Regions from separate parts of the Methylobacterium nodulans ORS 2060 genome, predicted to be linked through region 2. Evidence: predicted binding sites of a transcription regulator. Region 2 holds the regulator's gene; each other region holds the start of a gene.
What was found. Region 2 encodes LexA, which represses DNA repair genes until DNA is damaged. Its sites were predicted from a motif close to TGTTCNNNNTGTGTTCNG; they were not measured.
Positions count from the first base shown of each region.

Region 1: MNOD_RS18625 (LexA family protein) is a predicted target of LexA. The motif match lies at 1,518-1,535, and genes of this name have one in related genera.
Region 3: uvrA (excinuclease ABC subunit UvrA) is a predicted target of LexA. The motif match lies at 1,568-1,585, and genes of this name have one in related genera.

Region 1 covers NC_011894.1:4,016,513-4,019,764, reverse strand. The annotation lists gene MNOD_RS18630 (hypothetical protein) at 861-1,199, shown strand; gene MNOD_RS18625 (LexA family protein) at 1,554-2,009, shown strand; partial or broken gene MNOD_RS18620 (Y-family DNA polymerase) at 2,006-3,252, shown strand, end outside.
Region 2 covers NC_011894.1:7,557,348-7,560,599, forward strand. The annotation lists gene MNOD_RS35340 (HD-GYP domain-containing protein) at 1-1,059, opposite strand, end outside; gene lexA (transcriptional repressor LexA) at 1,370-2,092, opposite strand; gene MNOD_RS35350 (DUF1236 domain-containing protein) at 2,598-2,933, opposite strand; gene MNOD_RS35355 (TetR/AcrR family transcriptional regulator) at 3,158-3,252, opposite strand, start outside.
Region 3 covers NC_011894.1:2,308,323-2,311,574, forward strand. The annotation lists gene uvrA (excinuclease ABC subunit UvrA) at 1-1,450, opposite strand, end outside; gene sppA (signal peptide peptidase SppA) at 1,922-2,887, shown strand; gene ihfB (integration host factor subunit beta) at 2,964-3,252, shown strand, end outside.

The DNA.
Region 1 (3,252 bases), 3.5 Mb from region 2:
GATGTGCCCGAACCTGCTGATGACGCGGCCGCCGCTGTCAGATCCGCCCCTTCCTCCGGAGCGGGCCTTTGTAGCGACAAGACCGAAGGTCCGGAAGAGGTCAGCCCCGGTCATTGCAGGCGAATGGCGTAGAGAGCTGCTGTCCACCCATCACCGCCCTTCCATAGCCAAGCTGGTTGAGTTTCGAGCCTGACGCGCTCCGCACCAGAAAGCCAGCAAGCCAGCCTAGCCCCGCCGTGGCGGGCTTTTTCGGTTCCGGCATTGAGCCTGGATCTGACCGCACTCTAAGTTCTACGTGCGCACTCTAAGTTCTACGTGCGCACTCTAGGTTCTGATGGTGGCGCTCACATTTCCTAAGCCTCTAGATTTCTAAATATCAAAGTCTAGAATATCAGCATCTCCTGAGGTAAGTATTGTACAACTAGCATGATCGGTCATAGGCTGTTTGGCCTGAGTCGGACGTGCGGACAGTTCCGGGAGCCTGCAAGGTACGATCAATCGATTGAGATAAAAAGATAATTTGGTTTGCCCGGTCCGACCGGATCCGACTTCAGTTTTCCAGCCTTACGTGCAGGAGCTATATCGACACCACCCTATACTGTGATAACGTTGTGTCAGCGGCTCAACGGCAGGTGGTGTAGAGCCGGCCGAAGGCACCCATTGACGCATCTCCTGCTGCGTCGGCTGGTGCCGAGGTCTGAATCTGCGCCGCTGCCCCCCTGCCCGCTCGGGCCGCGCCATCACCCGTTTGGGTATCCGCACCGAGGTCGCCTTATATTATGTCGATCGCCGCCTCCCGGCGCGCTCGCGCGTCGTTTCGACAGCTTCCAAGGCTTCGACTTCCACGGGGGCGAACCACCGTGAGCGCCCCGCACGATCGTCGCGCATTCCTGCACGGCTTGGTGAGCCTCCCGCTGATCGGGGGCAGCATCACCCTCATCGGCAACCCAACCGGCGTGGCCGAGCCTGCTTCGGACTTCCTCCTCGAGCAGGACAGCACCTGGGTCGAGGGGGAGCGCCTTCGGATCGCGGAGGCGCGCCACGACACACGGGCGATCAGCGATCTCTTTGGCCCGGCCTACGAGTGGCAGCTCCGGGGGTGCGAGGCAGCGCCCGAGGAGGTGCGTGCCCGCGTGGCGACCCGCGCAGCCGTGGTGCTGAGTGCGGTCGGGTGCGACTGGCATGGAGGCCGGACATAAGCCCCCTCGCCTCTCTCCTGCACCTCTGGCGCCTCAAGCGCATCCAGTGGGCCATAACGGCGCTCCGGCGCCGCCTGGAGGCCTACGAGAAGGCGTACGGGCGGGGGGCTGCGCCTGCCCGGCGAGCAGGGCTGACAAGCAGAGCCTTGGTTCGCCTTCGCCTGGCCGCCGCTCATGCGCGGCCGGGCTTTCGTCGTTTCTTCTCGCCGTTTCAAGCCTCCTCATCCGACCACAGCACGTCCCGCCCTCCGTCACGGGCTACCCCCACTCTCCACGACGCCAACGCCGTTACCTTGACCCCGGAACCGCCAGCCTCTTTGTTCTCTTTTCGTTCTAGTGGGGCGGAGGGCGGACGTGAGGCTCTACTGGGTCGGCGAGCAGGCAGCAGACTGGAGTGGGCTGGTGCGCATCCCGTTCATGCGCACCACCCTCTGCGCCGGCTTCCCGTCCCCGGCCGAGGATTTCATTGAAGGCGCCCTCGAACTCCCGCGCTGGCTCGCGCCCAACCCGGCCGCGACCTTCATCTGGCGCGTGCGTAGCTGGTGCATGAAGGGCGCGGGCATCCATGACCAGGATCTGGCGGTGGTCGACCGCTCCCTCCACCCCGGCCCGGGCGCCGTCGTCGTTGCGGTCGCGAACGGCGAGATGAGCCTCAAGCGCCTCGTGCTCGACGGCAACCGCCTCGCACTCACCTTCGACAACCCCGAGATGCCCGCCTTCGGCCTCGAGGACCTGGAGGAGTGTCAGATCTGGGGCGTGCTGCTGTTCTCGGTGCGCTGGCACCACGTCCGGCCGAGCCCCGTGCGATGAGCCGCGCCCTCGCCCTGATCGACGGCAACTCCTTCTATTGCTCGTGCGAACGGGTGTTCGACCCGCGCCTTACGGGCGTGCCGGTGATCGTGCTGAGCAATAACGACGGCTGCGCCATTGCCCGCACCAGCGAGGCCAAGGCGCTCGGCATCAAGATGGGCGAGCCGTATTTCAAGCTCCGCGACCTGTGCCGCCGTGAGAAGGTGCGGGTATTCAGTAGCAACTACGCGCTCTACGGCGACATGTCGGCGAGGGCCAATGCCGTCTACCGGATCTTCGCGCCCGACGTGGAGGTTTACTCGATCGACGAGAGCTTCCTTGACCTCTCGGACGCGCACGAGCGAGAGAGGCTCGAACTCGCCCGCGACCTGCGCTCGACTGTGCGGCGCTGGACGGGCCTGCCCACCTGCGTCGGGATCGGGCCGACCAAGACGCTGGCCAAGCTGGCCAACCACATCGCCAAGAGCATCCCCGAGCTAGGGGGCGTGTGCGATCTCTCGGACGAGGACGAGCGCGCCGCTTGGCTCGTCGGCACCCAGTCGGCGAGGTGTGGGGCATCGGCCGCGCCTCGCTCGCCAAGCTCGAGGAGATGGGCATCGATACAGTCGCGGATCTGCGCGACCTCGACCCGCGCCCGGCCCGCCAGGCGCTCACGGTGGTCGGCGAGCGCATCATCCACAAACTCCGTGGCCGCGCCTGCCGCTGGAGATCGTGCCGGCTCGCCGCAAGGGCTGCGCGGTCACCCGCAGCTTCGCAAGCCGGGTCACCGAGCGAGGCGTGCTCGACCAGGCGCTCGCGGCGCATGCCACTCGCCTCGGCGAGAAGCTGCGCCGGGACGGGCTCGCCACCACCCAGCTCACCGTCTTTTACCACGCGAGCGAGCACGACCGGGGCGATCCGATGCGCTCGGTCTCAACGGTGGTGCACCTGCCGGAGGCGACGAATGACAGCCTTGCGCTGATCAGGGCCACCCGGCTTGGGGTGGAGCGCACTTGGCGCGAGCCGACGGGCGCGCCCTGGCGCTACAGCAAGGGCCGGCGTGATCACGACCGACCTCGTGCCACTGGCGGAGAGCCCGCGGGCCCTCTTCGGGGCGCTCGAGCGGGAGCGGTCGGGAGCACTGATGGCGGCGATGGATGCCTGCAACCGGCGTTTCGGACGCAGCACCGTGGTGCCGGCGCGGGCGAGGCTCGAGAGGAAGCGGACCTGGGCGACAAAGTTCGAGATGCGCATGCCGCGCTAC
Region 2 (3,252 bases):
ACCCATGGCGACCGGCCTGAAGGCCGCAAGGAGCTGCCTGTCGAGCTTCTGTCCCATCCGGTCCATCGCCGCCCAGGCCTCTGCGGGACCGATCGGAGCGCGGTAGGGACGCCGCTCGGTCAGGGCCGAGCAGATGTCGCAGATCGTCACGAGCCGCACGAGATCGCCGATCGCCCCGCCGCGGAGCCCGTCGGGATAGCCCGAGCCGTCGAGCATCTCGTGGTGGTGTCGCACCACGTCGAGGATCTCGGCATCGAATCCCGGCTGCCGGGCCAGCAGCGCCGCCCCGATGACCGGATGCCTGCGCATCACCGCCATCTCCTCTGCGGAGAGGCTGCTCGGCTTGTTGAGGATGGCGAGCGGGATCCGGGCCTTGCCGACATCATGGAGCAGGGCCGCCCGCACCAGCCGCTCCTGGTCGTGCCGCCGGAATCCGAGGAGCCCGGCGAAAGCGCCCGCGTAGCCGGCCACGCCGAGCGAGTGCTGGTAGACCCCGATCTCGTGGGTGCGGATGACGTCGAGCCAGGCGCGAATTCCCGCCTCCGCTATGGCCTCCAGGACGATCTCGGTGCCGGCATCGATGTCGTCGAGGCTCAAGGCCACGCCGTTCGCGGCGGCCTGGAAGAGCCGTGAGACCAGCGCGTTGGCTTCCGCGGCCTGCGCACGGGCCTGCCGCAGCGGTTCGGCCGCGCGGGCTTCCGCCTCCGCCTCGATCAAGGCGAGGAGCGTCGCCCTGAGCTCGGCCTGGGAGGCGGTGGGCGGCAGCACCTGCGCAGCGCCGAGCGCCCGCGCCCGCGCGAGGGTGACCGGGCTGAGGTCCCGGGCGAGACAGAGGCAGGGGGCGCCGCGGGCACGCACGCGGCTCATCGCGCGCCGGATCCCCGCCAGAATGGCGGCGTCATCGAGGGCGACGTCGAGCACCGCCGCCTGGAACCGGCCCGGCGGCAGGCCTTCGCCCGGGAGCAGGGCGATGCAGGGCAGAAGGCGCGCGAGGCTGCCGGCGAGCGTTCGGGCCGTCCGCGGCTCGTCCGTGATCAGCAGGATGAATCCGTCCCGCATGGCATGCCCCGCACGATCTCCCGACCCAGGAGCCGGCTCCATGCTCCTTACCGCTGATCGCCCGATCCTCGAATAGATCGGTTAAGCTTTCCCTTGAAAGAGGGCGATTGGCGCATGTGGATTGATGAGAGGCGTCGCGGAGCGGTCGATCATCGTCGGGCCTGTCCCGCCAACGCCCGATCGAGGCCGTTCCGCAACGAAGGCGTGAATCGTTGTTGCCGCTGAACTCGCTCATGACCCTGGGTAAGGATCAAAAAAAGGCCTCCGCCATGCGGAGGCCTTGGCTTACGCCCCGTTTCGGGGGCGACGTTCAGTACTTGCGGATGAGGCTCACGAGGCGGCCCTGGATGCGGACGCGGTCCGGCCCGAGCACCCGGGTCTCGTAGGCCGGATTCGCCGCTTCGAGCGCGATGGAGGAGCCGCGGCGGCGCAGGCGCTTGAGGGTCGCCTCCTCGTCATCGATCAGCGCCACCACGATGTCGCCGGTATTGGCCGTGTCCTGGCGACGAATCACCACGAGGTCGCCGTCGAGGATGCCGGCTTCGATCATCGAGTCGCCGCGCACTTCGAGCGCGTAATGCTCGCCGCCGGCCAGAAAGTCCGGCGACATCGCCACCGTGCGGCTCTGGCTCTGGATTGCCGAGATCGGCGTGCCGGCGGCGATCCGCCCCATCACCGGAATGCTGATCGAGCGTCCGTTGTCGTCGGAACCGAGGGAGGACGGCATCGGGGCGGCCTTGGCAGCCGGCGCGGCCGTCCGTCCGCCTTCGACCACGCTGGGGGTGAAGCGCACCACCTCGCCCGAAGGAGGCACCACCGCATCGGGGATCCGAATGACCTCGATCGCGCGAGCCCGGTTCGGCAACCGCCGCAGGAAGCCGCGTTCCTCCAGGGCCGTGATCAGCCGATGAATGCCTGACTTGGACTTGAGATCGAGCGCGTCCTTCATCTCGTCGAAGGACGGGGGGACCCCCGTCTCGCGCATCCGCTGCTGGATGAAGCGGAGCAGGTCCAACTGCTTACGGGTGAGCATGGGGCACTCTCTTCGCCTGCGCCGATGCGCGATACGAAACAAATCGCGAACATGTTAGGCGTTCCTCAAGTGTTCCGCAAGCGGGTGTGTCGGGTATCTCCGCGCTCGCCGGCTTTCGGCCGGCGCTTCTCCATCCGGTCAGGCCGGGCTTCCCGGGCGGGTCCAAAGCGGGATCTGAGGCATGTTCTGGCAGGCGGTGCGGAGCGGCTGGAAGCGGACGCCGACAACTTGGCCTGAAGGGCATGGAGCCGGTGCTGGCCCGGATCGGGGCCACGAATCCTTTGCCGAGAGCGATGCGGCGCCTGCGGACCTGACGATGAGGGCGGGGCGGGAACGGGATTGCTCCGGTGCCGGGCACGACGTGAATCGCGTGGCACGGCCTGGAGGCGGCCGTGACCTGGCAGCCGGACCGGGATGGCTTACGGTCGGGCCGGGGCGCGCCCGCGCTCCCGGTCCATGGGCGGCGCTGCGGCTTTACGTGGTCCGGCAGCGCGCGGGTTCGGGGTCAGTCGATGGTGGTGATGATGCGGCGGGTGCGCGGCTCGACCACGTAGATGTCGTCGCCCGACGTCACGTAGCTGTAGCCCTTCAGGCGCGGGCTCTCCTCGATCACGGTCGGGGGCAGCGGATGAAGGTCGATGTCGGCCGGGAGCGTCGAGCCGACCGTCACGCGTTCCCGAATGCGCACGGGCGCCACGCGCTGCTCGGTGACGTACTTCTTGATGATCACGCGCTGAGGCGGGGCAATCTCGACCGGCTCCTCGGTGATCGTGACGGTCTGCGCGAGAGCGGCCCCTCCGATTAGGGTCAGAGCTGCTGCAGCAGACAATGCGCGCTTCATGAGCACCTCCAAGTTGAACAACCGTTCATCTTTCCCAAGGGGGAATGCGAGGTCGTTCAACGGTGAGGGTGTCCTCTTGTTCCGAGGGGCGTGGCTGGCCTGTGCAAGCGGCGAGGCGCCGGTGGACGGTGGCGGATTCAGGATCGTGGCCGTGGTCGGCGAGGCGGAGCCCGCCCTGGCCGCCCGCCCTGGCCGCACCGCGCGGCCAATGGCCCGAGTGTCCCTCAGCCCGCGACGCGCGCATCCCACCCGGCCATCATCATCCGAGCCACCGCTTCCAGCTCGGCCCGGCTCGCGCCGTCACGCGCCTGGAGTGACA
Region 3 (3,252 bases), 2.5 Mb from region 2:
GGTCGCGGATCTCCTTGAGGATGCGCGCCGCGATCTCGTTCTGCTTCGGGCTCAAGCGCTCCGGCAGATCCGAGAACCAGCGGTGGGCCTCCCGCACGGAGAGCGAGGCCGCCTCGGCGATGTCCCGCGTGCCCACCTTCACGGCGAGGGCCTCGGGCTTCAGCCGCTTGCCGCCGCAGGCGTGGCAGGGCGTCTCCGCCATGAAGCGGGCGATGTCCTCGCGGGCCGCATCGCTCTCGGTCTCGCGGTAGCGCCGCTCCAGGTTCGGCACGACGCCCTCGAAGGGCTTCGTCACCTCGTAGGCGCGCAGGCCGTCATTGTAGGAGAAGCGGATCGGGTCGCCATCGGAGCCGAACAGCACCACCTGCCGGGCGGCCGCGGTCAGCTTCGACCAGGGCACGTCGGTCCGGAAGCGGTAGTGCCGGGCGAGCGCGTCGAGGGTCTGACCGTAATAGGGCGAGGTGGACTTCGCCCAGGGCGCGACGGCGCCGCGGTCGAGGCTGAGGGCCTCGTCGGCGATCACCAGCGTCGGGTCGATGCGCATCTCGTGCCCGATGCCCCCGCAGGTCGGGCAGGCGCCGAACGGGTTGTTGAACGAGAACAGCCGCGGCTCGATCTCGGGGATGGTGAAGCCCGAGACCGGGCAGGCAAAGCGCGACGAGAACACGATCGGCTCCGGCGCCTCGCCCTCGGGCGCATCGGCGAGCTCGATCACCGCGATGCCGTCCGCCAGCTCGAGCGCGGTCTCGAAGGAATCCGCGAGCCGCGAGGCCATGTCGGGCCGCACCACGATCCGGTCCACCACCACGTCGATGTCGTGCTTCAGCTTCTTGTCGAGCTTAGGGATGTCGTCGATCGGGTAGTACTCGCCGTCGATGCGCAGCCGCTGGAACCCCTTCTTCTGGAACTCGGCGATCTCCTTGCGGTACTCGCCCTTGCGCCCGCGCACCACCGGCGCGAGCAGGTACGCCCGGGTCTTCTCCGGCAGCGCCAGCACCCGGTCGACCATCTGCGACACGGTCTGGCTCTCGATCGGGAGCCCGGTCGCGGGCGAATAGGGAATGCCGACCCGCGCCCATAGCAGGCGCATGTAGTCGTAGATCTCCGTGACCGTGCCGACCGTCGAGCGCGGATTCTTCGACGTGGTCTTCTGCTCGATGGAGATGGCGGGCGACAGGCCGTCGATCTGGTCGACGTCGGGCTTCGCCATCATCTCCAGGAACTGGCGGGCATAGGCGGAGAGCGACTCGACGTAGCGGCGCTGTCCCTCGGCGTAGATGGTGTCGAAGGCGAGCGACGACTTGCCCGAGCCGGACAGGCCGGTGAAGACCACGAGCCTGTCGCGCGGGATGACGAGATCGACGTTCTTGAGATTGTGCTCGCGCGCACCGCGCACCGCGATCACGCGGCCCTCCGCCGCACGGTCGAAAAGCGTGTCGAGAGGGGCCATGCGGAGGCTCGCAGCGCAGCCGGAGAGGAGGGAGCGTCAGGCCGGTTCTGGCAAGGTCCAGGCCGGCTTGGACCGGGCGAAGGTGGGAGCGGATGGGGCTCCCGCCAACCCGCGTGCTAGAACAAAATACGTACAACGGCAACCGGGGCGCGTGAGGGCTGCCCGGGCAGGGCGGCGCGGCGGATGTGCGAATCGGCCGAAGTCCGGGCCGCAGGGTCTCGGCCCGGCTGGTCGTGACGACCCGCAGCGCGGATGCCTTCCAGATCCGCATGCGCGTGCAGCGCGACTTCCGAGGCAGGCCCGCGGGATCGCGGCGGGAACGGGAGGTCATCCGGCCCGATCCCTTCATCGCGCTCTTGCCGCTGCGCGACAGGCGGGGGTAGAACAGCGCCGCGGAGCGAGGCGCACCAAGGACTTGCACCAAGCACTTGGGGGCCCGCCTCGGGTTGATCAGAAGGGTAGTAGCGCCGCATGGCCATTGATGCCGAACTTCTCCTCGACCGGCGCTCCTTACGCCGGAAGCTCTCGTTCTGGCGCGTGGTCGGAATCGGCGCGCTGATCGTCGCCGCGGGCGCGGTCGGCTGGCGGGCTGCCGGGGCGCGGGGCCCGTTCCCGGCCATCACCCCGCAGATCGCCCGCATCAGCATCGACGGCTTCATCGCCGGCAGCGAGAAGACCCGCGAGCTGATGAAGCGGGTGGGCGATTCGTCGGCCGTGTCGGGCGTGATCGTGTCGATCAATTCACCGGGCGGCACCACGACAGGCTCCGAGGAGCTGTTCCGCAACCTGCGCCAGCTCGCCGAGAAGAAGCCGGTCGTGGCCTTCGTGGACGGCACGGCGGCGTCCGGCGCCTACATCACGGCGCTCGCGGCCGATCACATCGTGGCGCGCGAGACCTCGCTCGTCGGGTCGATCGGCGTGCTGTTCCAGTATCCCGATCTCTCGGGCCTCCTCGACAAGGTCGGGGTGCGGGTCGAGCAGGTGAAGTCCTCGCCCCTCAAGGCGGAGCCGAGCGGCTTCCATCCGACCTCGCCCGAGGGGCGGGCCGCGCTCCAGGCCATCGTCGGCGACACCTATGTGTGGTTCAAGAATCTCGTGGCCGAGCGGCGCAAGCTGACGCCCGCCGAGCTCGGCGCGGTTTCGGACGGCCGGGTGTTCAGCGGGCGCCAGGGCGTCGAGCTGAAGCTGGTGGACGAGACCGGCAGCGAGCGGCAGGCGGTGGCTTGGCTGGAGCGCGAGCGCAAGGTCGCCAAGGACCTGCCCATCCGGGATTGGAAGCCGCGGAGCGATCGGACCTTCAATCTCTTCTCGGCGGCCTCGCTGCTCGGCCTTGAGGAGGTGGCGGGCCGCCTGCGCCGCACCACGGAGGACGCAGCCGCGCTCGCGCAGGGTGGCCTGCTGGCGCTCTGGCGGCCGGGCGCGGCGCCGACGCCCTGAGCCCGATCCCGCCCGTCTGGAGAGCGCCGCCGGCGCTCCGATGATCCGTCGAGACGCCTGCCCGAGACCGCACCCCATGATCAAGTCCGAGCTCGTCCTCAAGATCGCCGAGCAGAATCCGCATCTCTATCAGCGCGACGTCGAGAACATCGTGAACGCCATCCTCGACACGATCGCCGACGCGCTCGCCCGCGGCGACCGGGTGGAGCTGCGCGGCTTCGGCGCCTTCTCGGTCAAGCGCCGGGAAGCGCGGCGGGGCCGCAACCCGCGCACGGGCGCCGCCGTTGCCGTGGCCGAGAAGGCGATCCCCGTGTTCAAGACCGGCAAGGAAATGCGCCTGCGCCTGAACGCCGCCGGAATCGGCT